DNA from 2 places in the Macrococcus psychrotolerans genome. Region 2 is predicted to be linked to the other one. Evidence: riboswitches for the same ligand, from Rfam matches in the RefSeq annotation. Region 2 holds a riboswitch; the other holds the start of a gene.

What was found. A riboswitch is a leader RNA that binds a small molecule or an ion and turns the genes downstream of it on or off. The one in region 2 is predicted to bind lysine.
Region 1: linked by a shared signal. The riboswitch ahead of QA539_RS07065 (amino acid permease) and the one ahead of QA539_RS05420 (aspartate kinase) in region 2 are both predicted to bind lysine.

What each region holds. Positions count from the first base shown of each region.
Region 1 is NZ_CP124591.1:1,380,434-1,385,547, reverse strand. Features, by position in the region: gene dnaI (primosomal protein DnaI) at 1-75, shown strand, start outside; gene thrS (threonine--tRNA ligase) at 394-2,322, shown strand; lysine riboswitch at 2,375-2,548, shown strand; gene QA539_RS07065 (amino acid permease) at 2,674-4,119, shown strand; ribosomal protein L20 leader region at 4,151-4,275, shown strand; gene infC (translation initiation factor IF-3) at 4,294-4,830, shown strand; gene rpmI (50S ribosomal protein L35) at 4,843-5,043, shown strand; gene rplT (50S ribosomal protein L20) at 5,071-5,114, shown strand, end outside.
Region 2 is NZ_CP124591.1:1,074,323-1,079,436, forward strand. Features, by position in the region: gene QA539_RS05410 (CvfB family protein) at 1-602, opposite strand, end outside; gene QA539_RS05415 (ABC-F family ATP-binding cassette domain-containing protein) at 777-2,378, shown strand; lysine riboswitch at 2,441-2,614, shown strand; gene QA539_RS05420 (aspartate kinase) at 2,686-3,909, shown strand; gene QA539_RS05425 (aspartate-semialdehyde dehydrogenase) at 3,928-4,917, shown strand; gene dapA (4-hydroxy-tetrahydrodipicolinate synthase) at 4,929-5,114, shown strand, end outside.

The DNA of each region.
Region 1 (5,114 bases), 310 kb from region 2:
CGTATTATGGAGCGCATCGAGACATTAAGTGATGCTTATATGTTATCAGGTAAAAACTATAGACGTGAAAAATAAAATTTGAAAATCCCGACAATATGTGTATAATATTAGGTAACAAACAACAGAAATGTTCGTCTATATGAATAACATCATAAGGATAAGACGATGATTCCTTAATTTATAGAGAGCTGATGGTGGTGAGAATCAGCATTTAAGATCATTTGTTACTCCCTTATGTTCATGATAGTTAATCGCTATCCGGCTCAAGACCGTTATCTTATGTAGAGTTGCTGAGCAATCAGTAATTAGGGTGGTACCGCGAATAGACTTCGTCCCTTTTGGGATGGGGTCTTTTTGTTGTTTAAAATAAAATAAAAAAGTGAGGCGTTTTGAATGAGTGAAATTAATATTAAATTTCCAGATGGTAATGTAAAAAGTTTTGAGGCTGGCGTTACAACTGAAGATATTGCAGGTTCAATCAGTCCTGGTTTAAAGAAGAAAGCTTTAGCAGGAAAATTTAATGGACAAATGGTTGATTTATCAACAGCACTTGAAACAGATGGAGACATCGAAATCATCACGCCTGAGTCTCCTGAAGGTATTGAAGTATTACGTCATTCAACTGCCCATTTAATGGCTCAAGCGCTAAAGCGTATGTATGGTAATGTGCATTTCGGTGTAGGTCCTGTTATTGAAGAAGGTTTCTACTATGATATCGATACAGAGCATAAGATCTCTAGTGAAGACCTACCTGAAATTGAAAAGACGATGCGACAAATTGTCGGAGAGAATATCAAGATTGAGAGACGTGTTGTCAGTCGTGAAGAAGCGAAGAAGATTTTCGCTGATGATCCATACAAACAGGAACTAATCGATGCAATCCCTGAAGATGAGAATGTCACTATCTATTCGCAAGGAGAGTTTACAGATCTTTGTCGAGGTGTGCATGTGCCTTCAACTGCTAAGATAAAAGAATTCAAGCTATTATCAACTGCTGGTGCGTATTGGAGAGGTGATGCAGATAACAAGATGCTGCAGCGTATTTATGGTACTGCATTCTTCGATAAAAAAGCGCTGAAAGCACATCTGAAGATTCTTGAAGAACGCAAAGAACGTGATCATCGTAAAATCGGTAAGGAGCTGGAGCTCTTTACAACAAATCAGCTTGTAGGTGCAGGTTTACCGTTATGGTTACCAAATGGTGCAACAATTCGACGTGAATTAGAGCGTTATATCGTGGATAAAGAAGTTGCACTTGGTTATGATCATGTATACACACCGATTATGGGATCGGTTGATCTGTATAAGACGAGTGGTCACTGGGATCATTATCAAGAAGATATGTTCCCTCCGATGGAAATGGACAACGAAGCGCTTGTACTACGCCCGATGAACTGTCCACACCATATGATGGTATACAAGAATAAACCACATTCATATCGTGAATTACCAATACGTATCGCAGAACTTGGTATGATGCATCGCTATGAAGCGAGTGGAGCGGTAAGCGGGTTACAGCGTGTGCGTGGTATGACATTGAATGATGCGCATATATTCGTTCGTCCTGACCAGATTAAAGAAGAATTTATTCGCGTCGTTCAGCTTGTTATCGATGTGTATAAAGACTTTAAGTTCCAAGACTATAAGTTCCGTCTAAGTTATCGTGATCCAGAAGATACTGAAAAGTACTTCCAGGATGATGAAATGTGGGAACGTGCACAATTGATGCTTAAAGAAGCGGTAGATGAAATGGGACTGGATTATGAGGAGGCGCCAGGAGAAGCCGCATTCTATGGTCCTAAATTAGATGTACAGGTTAAAACAGCTTTAGGTAAAGAGGAGACACTTTCAACTGTACAGCTGGATTTCTTATTACCAGAACGATTTGATCTGGAATATATCGGTAGTGATGGTGAGAAACATCGTCCAGTAGTAATCCACCGTGGTGTGATCTCTACGATGGAGCGCTTCGTTGCTTTCTTAACTGAGGAGTATAAAGGAGCCTATCCATTATGGTTAGCGCCTAATCAGCTTGAGATTATCCCAGTTTCAAATGAGGTACATTATGACTACGCGCGTAAACTCTATGATGAACTGAAATCACAAGGTGTCCGTTGTCATATCGATGACCGCGAAGAAAAGATGGGATACAAGATTCGTGAAGCTCAGATGCATAAAGTTCCTTATCAGATTGTTGTAGGAGATAAAGAAATTGAGCATAATGAAGTGAACGTTCGTCAATATGGTAAGAAAGAATCTAAGACAATCGATCGTGATGATTTCATCTGGTCTATTGTAGATGAGATTCGTCTAAAAAAATAAGCTTGAAAAATTATGATAAGTAATGTATATTTATCATTAACTTAATATTCCTCGTTGAGGTAGAGGTCGCATTGTTTAAGAGTATACTGATGGATACGTCATACACGTAATTGAAACCAGTAGAAAGGAAACGATGCCGAAGAAGCTAAGTGTATGAGCTTAAATTCTGGGCTGTTACTGAATAAGTAACAGACTGTCACACATATTGTGATGCGCTACTAAATGGTAAGAAGAATCATTTATGGATGCATACAATTGTGTGCATCCATTTTTATTTATAGAAGGGAAGTTATTACTTTGTCAGAAAGTACAAATCAAGTACAAAGAAAATTGAAGCAGCGTCATATATCTATGATTGCCATCGGTGGATGTATTGGTACAGGATTATTTATGACCAGTGGAGGAGCTATCCGTGATGCTGGACCCGGTGGGGCGTTACTTGCATTTACAATTATCGGAATTATGGTCTTCTTCTTAATGACATCACTTGGAGAAATGGCAACGTATCTTCCGATTTCAGGAAGTTTTTCAACTTATGCAACACGATTCGTTGATCCGTCACTTGGATTTGCATTAGGCTGGAACTATTGGTTTAACTGGGTGATTACTGTAGCGGCGGATGTGAGTATTGCTGCAAGTGTAATTAAATACTGGGCACCGATGGACTTCTTACCAGGCTGGGCATGGAGTTTAGTCTTTTTAGCCATCATTTTATTTTTGAACACATTATCAGTGCGCGTATATGGTGAAAGTGAGTATTGGTTCGCGATTGTTAAAGTAGTAACAGTTATCTTATTTTTAGGGATTGGTGTACTGACAATCTTCGGAATAATCGGAGGAGAGTATTTAGGGTTCAAAAATTTCACGACTGGTGAAGCACCGTTTCTAGGTCATGGATTAACCGGAAGCTTCTTAACGATTCTTGGTGTATTTTTAGTTGCAGGCTTTAGTTTCCAAGGTACAGAGCTTGTAGGAATTACTGCAGGTGAGTCTGAAGAACCAGAAAAAACGATTCCAAAAGCAATCAAACAAGTATTCTGGAGAATATTAATTTTCTATGTTTTATCTATTCTAGTCATTGGTTTAATCATTCCTTACACAAATCCGAACTTAATGGGAGGAGACAGTGTTGCGAAGTCGCCATTTACATTAGTTTTTGAAAATGCTGGACTTGCGTTTGCAGCGTCATTTATGAATGCTGTTATCTTAACGTCAATTCTCTCAGCGGGTAACAGTGGTATGTATGCTTCAACACGTATGTTATACGCGATGGGTAAAGACGGATTAGCATCCCGTAAATTTTCTGAGACCAATCAGAAAGGGGTTCCGATTCCGAGTTTATTAGCGACCTTCATAGTTGTGCTGATTATCTTCTTAGTTGAACGTGTGGCCAGTGGTGCATATGAATATATCGTTGCGGCAAGTGGATTAACTGGCTTTATCGCCTGGCTCGGTATCGCTATTAGTCATTATAGATTCCGTCGTGCATTTTATGCGCAGAACAAAGATTTATCAGTATTGAAGTATAAAGCAATGTGGTTCCCATTCGGTCCAATCTTTGCATTCATACTATGTCTCTTTGTAATTATTGGTCAGGATACGGACCTGATTATAAATAGAAACTTTGACATGAATGGCTTTATGATTACATATATGGGAATTCCTATTTTCTTAGTATTTTTCTTCTATCATAAACTGAGATATAAAACAAAGAAGATCCCATTAGAAAAAGTTGATTTATCACAAGATACAGATATGAGTAAATATGAAAAAATAGATGTTGACATTGATGCATAACCCTGTTATTATTAAGTCTGTTGAATACGAAACGGACAAGTAGAAGCATCCCGCTTCTCGCCCTGAAGACGCAATAGCAGTTACAGGGTTAAATAACATGGTTAGACATGTCTATTTTTTAGCGGGTGCATAATGCATTCGCTTTTTTGTTTGTCTTCGTAAATCATATAGGAGGTGTCAACCATAGCTAAAGATCAAACTCAAATCAATGACAAAATTCGCGCGAAGGAATTACGTTTAATTGGACATGATGGTGAACAACTTGGTGTTAAAACTAAGTTTGAAGCAATCGAAATTGCAGAACGCGTAAATCTTGATGTTGTTCTTGTTGCACCAAACGCTAAACCACCCGTTGCCAAAATTATGGATTACGGTAAGTTCAAGTTTGAGCAGCAGAAGAAAGATAAAGAAGCACGCAAAAAGCAGAAAGTTGTTACGGTTAAAGAAATTCGTTTAAGTCCTACAATCGAAGATCATGACTTTAATACGAAACTTAAGAATGCACGTAAGTTCTTAGAGAAAGAAGATAAAGTCAAAGTATCTATTCGTTTCCGTGGACGTGCCATTACGCACAAAGAATTCGGTCAGCGTGTATTAGAGAAATTTGCAGAAGAATGTAAAGATCTTGCGACTGTTGAACAAAAACCAAAGATGGATGGACGCTCAATGTTCTTAATGTTAGCGCCTATCGTCGATAAAAAACAAAACTAGGAGGATAAAAACATGCCTAAAATGAAAACTCACCGTGGTGGAGCAAAACGTGTTAAAAGAACTGGTTCAGGGAAATTAAAACGTTCAAGAGCTTACACTTCACATTTATTTGCTAACAAATCAACAAAACAAAAACGTGGATTACGTAAAGCATCTTTAGTTTCTAAAGGTGACCAAAAACGCGTAGCACAAATGTTAACGTACGTAAAATAATAATAGGAATTTTAAGGAGGAATTATAATGCCACGAGTTAAAGGTGGAACAGTAACACGCGCCCGTCGTAA
Region 2 (5,114 bases):
ACTTCTACAGCTTCACCAAGACGTGGTTCGCTACGTCGTTCTGATTCATGTACGAAGATTTTATACCCTTCTTTTGATAGTAAAAATGTGCCGACACGTAAGAGTCGATAAGGATGTGCTGTAATCGTTGTATGAAGTAATGTTTCAGGCGCCGCTGTATACATCGTATCTACAATCGTTTCACTTGCAAGACGACCATATAACTGATCATTTCGGTCAACGCGTAAACATGCAAATACTTCATCTCCTGCCTCAGGCCACACTTCTTTTAATTTGGGAAGATCTTCCCAAGGGATGATGATCTCACGTGGTATACCGATATCTACGGTTACACCATCACGGTCTTTTTTGATAACCTTTACCCAATCATAACGATCTGTTGAGATATCAGGTATGTTTTGTGTTGCAAATAGATCGCCAGTACGACCTGGATAAACGAAAAATGAATAATCTTCGCCGATTTCTAGCTCATCACCCTCTAATACTTCAGATGCATTGAGCTTTACTTCTTCGCTGTTTGGTCCTAATAAATAATAAGTAGATCCTTCTAAACGGTCTACACGAAGGAAGTCGATACTTCCTGATAATTGTTTTTGTTCCATATGTCTCTCCTTTAAGGCTCTGCCTTTATCAATTACTTATTATAACACATAATTAAAATATAGTCTGTTAATGTATAAATGTACCGGAAAGCATGCTATTATTGAATATGGAATGCAAATTTGTTATCCAAATATGGTATAATTTACGCGAAATAATTATAAAGGAGATCATACATGTTACAAGTATCTAATGTAAGTTTACGTTTCGGCGATAGAAAGTTATTCGAGGATGTAAACATTAAATTTACTCCAGGCAACTGTTATGGTTTAATCGGTGCAAATGGTGCCGGAAAATCAACTTTTTTAAAAATCCTATCTGGTGAAATTGATTCACAGACAGGCCACGTTTCATTAGGAAAAGATGAGCGTTTATCTGTTTTAAAACAGGATCACTTTGCTTATGAAGAGGAACGCGTATTAGACGTCGTACTTCGTGGGAACGAAAGATTATGGACTGTAATGAAGGAAAAAGATGAAATCTACATGAAACCTGACTTTTCGGATGAAGATGGTATGCGCGCAGCTGAACTTGAAGGCGAATTTGGTGAAATGGGAGGCTGGACTGCAGAAAGTGATGCACAAGTATTACTCTCTGGACTCGGTATTAAAGACGATCTGCACGAAAAGAAAATGTCAGAGCTTGAAAACAATCAGAAGATCAAAGTGCTCTTAGCACAGGCACTATTTGGTGAACCTGATGTATTATTACTGGATGAGCCGACGAACGGGCTTGATATCCCTGCCATCAGCTGGTTAGAAGAATTTTTAATCAACTTTGAGAACACTGTGATCGTAGTATCCCATGACCGTCACTTCTTGAACAACGTATGTACGCATATTGCTGATCTTGACTACGGTAAGATTAAGATCTATGTTGGTAACTATGACTTCTGGTATCAGTCGAGTGAACTTGCACAGCAAATGTTACAGGATTCAAACAAGAAGAAAGAAGAAAAAATTAAAGAACTTCAAGATTTCGTTGCACGTTTCTCAGCAAACGCATCAAAATCTAAGCAAGCAACGAGCCGTAAGAAGATGCTTGAAAAAATTGAACTTGACGACATCCAGCCATCAAGTCGTAAGTACCCATTCGTTAACTTTAAACCTGAACGCGAAATCGGTAATGAGCTGCTTCAAGTGCAAGGATTATCAAAATCAATTGATGGCGTTAAGGTCTTAGATAACATTTCATTCACAATGAATCCAAATGATAAAGCTGTGCTTGTCGGTGATTCAGAGATTGCTAAGACAACATTACTAAAAATCTTGGCCGGAGAAATGGAGCCTGATGAAGGTACTTATAAATGGGGTGTCACTACAAGTCAGACGTATTTACCAAAAGATAACTCTGAATACTTTGATGGCAAAAACATTGACCTTGTAGAATGGTTACGTCAGTATGCTCCACCAGAAGAACAAACTGAAACATTCTTACGTGGTTTCCTAGGACGTATGCTTTTCTCAGGTGAAGAAGTTCGCAAGAAAGCAACCGTATTATCAGGTGGAGAGAAAGTACGTTGTATGTTAAGTAAGATGATGTTGTCTAGTGCAAACGTATTATTATTAGATGAACCAACAAACCACCTCGACTTAGAAAGTATCACTGCAGTAAATGATGGCCTTAAAGCATTTAAAGGCTCAATCATCTTTACTTCACATGACTTTGAATTCATCAATACTATCGCTAACCGTGTCATCGACTTAAATGTAACTGGTGGTCTATCAAAAGAGATCACTTATGAAGAATACTTAAAGGAACAAGGCGTATTAAAATAATTTTCTAAAAATACTTTACAATTCAGAATACTTTTTGTATGATTATATTCATAACTTAATAAAGAAACAGATGAGGCGCATCAATCATGAGTACATAACTACCCTACTGCAATAAGTTATGGAAAGGGTGCGATGCCGAAACGCTATATTATGTTGCAGCATATATAGTGTTGGATTCACAGGTTAAGAGCTAGGAATCTGTCATTATATTACTATAATGGAGTGCATCGCTTGTATATAAACGTTAACAAGCCCGGAGCATATCCGGGCTTGTTTTTTTGTTGCAGATGCCATAGGGGGATTTTAATTGCATAATCAAATAACTCAATCAAACATTCGTATATTAAAGTTTGGAGGTACATCAGTTAGTGATTTCGATAAGATTAGCACAGTCGCTAATTACTTAAAGGAACGCACAGAAAATAATGAAAAACTAGTTGTCGTCGTTTCTGCAATGGGAAAAACTACAGATGACCTTATGAGAAATGTCAGTTCAATCTCTAGTACACCGAAAGAAAGTGCATTAGCGATGCTGCTTACTACTGGAGAACAGCAGACCATCTCTTACTTATCGATTATATTGCATGATCTACACGTTGCATCTATTGCGATGACCGGTAGTCAGGCGGGCATTCGCACGAAAGGACATTATCTTAAAAGTAAGATTACTGAAATTAATGATCAGAAGCTCATTGAAAATTTCAAATCACATGATGTTATCATTATCGCAGGGTTTCAAGGTATAAATGAACAGGATGAAATTACTACGCTCGGCCGTGGTGGTAGTGATACTACGGCGGTAGCACTAGCAGCAGCGTTAAGCGCTCCTTGTGAAATTTATACAGACGTTACAGGTGTCTTTGGAACAGACCCACGTATCTATCCTGAGACAAGACATATAGATGAGTTAAGCTTTGAAGAGATGATGGAACTCTCCTCTCTCGGATCTGGAGTACTTGAGACAAGAAGTGTTGAAATTGCTAGAAACTATAATATTCCGATTTATCTCGGAAAAACTTTATCGAATGAGAGAGGAACCTGGATTATGCCAAAAGACCAAATACTCGAGAAAAAAGCAGTGACTGGTGTCGCCTTAGATAACGATATGGAGTATGTGACACTAAGCTACCCGATGAATGATACGAAATTATTAAATCAATTATTTGATGAATTAGAACAAGAAGAAGTCAATATCGATATGATATCTCAAATCGTAAACTTAGATGGCCTTCAAATTTCATTCACAATGAAAGACACAGATAAGTTACAGATTGAACGTATTTTTAATAGATTAAGTACAAACTACCCGGCTATCAGCCATCAGTCGCGTTCAACGTATGCAAAGCTTTCTGTTATCGGTTCAGGTATGAGAGATATGAGCGGCGTTGCATCAAAGGTATTTAAATCATTGATTCATAATGAAATCCCCTTCTATCAGGTAACAACAAGTGAAATATCAATTTCATATGTTATAGATAAAGAAAACGGTGAACATGCAGTACAGTCATTATGTAAAGTATTTAATATATAAAATTAAGGAGAGTCAATTATGTATAAAATTGCAGTTGTAGGTGCTACAGGTTTAGTCGGACAAAAAATGCTTGAAGTTTTAGAAAGAAAGCAGATTCCATTTAATGAACTCGTATTATATTCCTCACCGCGTTCAGCCGGTAAATCTATGGAATATCAAGGCAAGACTTATACAGTAAGAGCTTTGACTGAAGAAGAAGCAGACCAGAAATTTGATTTTGTGCTTATGAGTGCAGGCGGTGCTACAAGTGAACGTTTTTCACCTATCTTTGAATCAGCAGGCAGCATCGTAATAGATAATTCAAGTGCTTTTAGAATGCATGAGGATATCGACCTCATTGTTCCTGAAGTTAATTCACCTAAACTTAAACGTAAAATTATCGCTAATCCGAACTGTTCTACGATTCAGTCTGTCGTACCTCTTAAACCACTGCAAGATAAATATGGTATTAGACGCGTCGCCTACACAACTTATCAAGCAGTGTCAGGAAGCGGTGTCGCAGGCATCAATGATCTTAAAAATGGCGCACAAGGGATTGCACCGACAAACTATCCCCACCCTATCTATAACAATGCTTTACCTCATATCGATGTATTCTTAGACAGTGGATACACAAAAGAAGAACAGAAGATGATTGATGAGACGAAGAAGATTCTTGGATTACAAGATGTAAAGGTGACAGCAACTTGTGTCAGAATCCCAGTTCAGGATAGCCATTCAGTTGCAATCAATGTCACACTTGATAAAGAAGCTACAGTTGAAGAGATAAAACAGCTCTTCGAAAATGACGATTCAGTCGTGCTTATAGATAATCCACAGGACAATGAATACCCTATGGCGATTACAGCGACAGGAACTGATCATGTTTATGTAGGACGAATCAGAAGAGATGACTCATTAGAGAATTCCTTCCATATCTGGTGTACTGCCGATAACCTTCTAAAAGGCGCAGCACTGAATGCGGTTCAAATTCTAGGACAGATTCATACGCATCAATTAAATCGATAAGGAGTGAAATTATGAACGTACACTTTAAAGGAACAGGTGTTGCAGTAACTACTCCATTTAATGGACAAACGATAGATTACAGATTATTCGAAGAACATTTAAATTTTCTTATCAATAATAATGTTGAAGCATTAATAATTAATGGGACAACGGGTGAAGGTTCTACATTAACAGAAGATGAAAAACTTAAAACTATT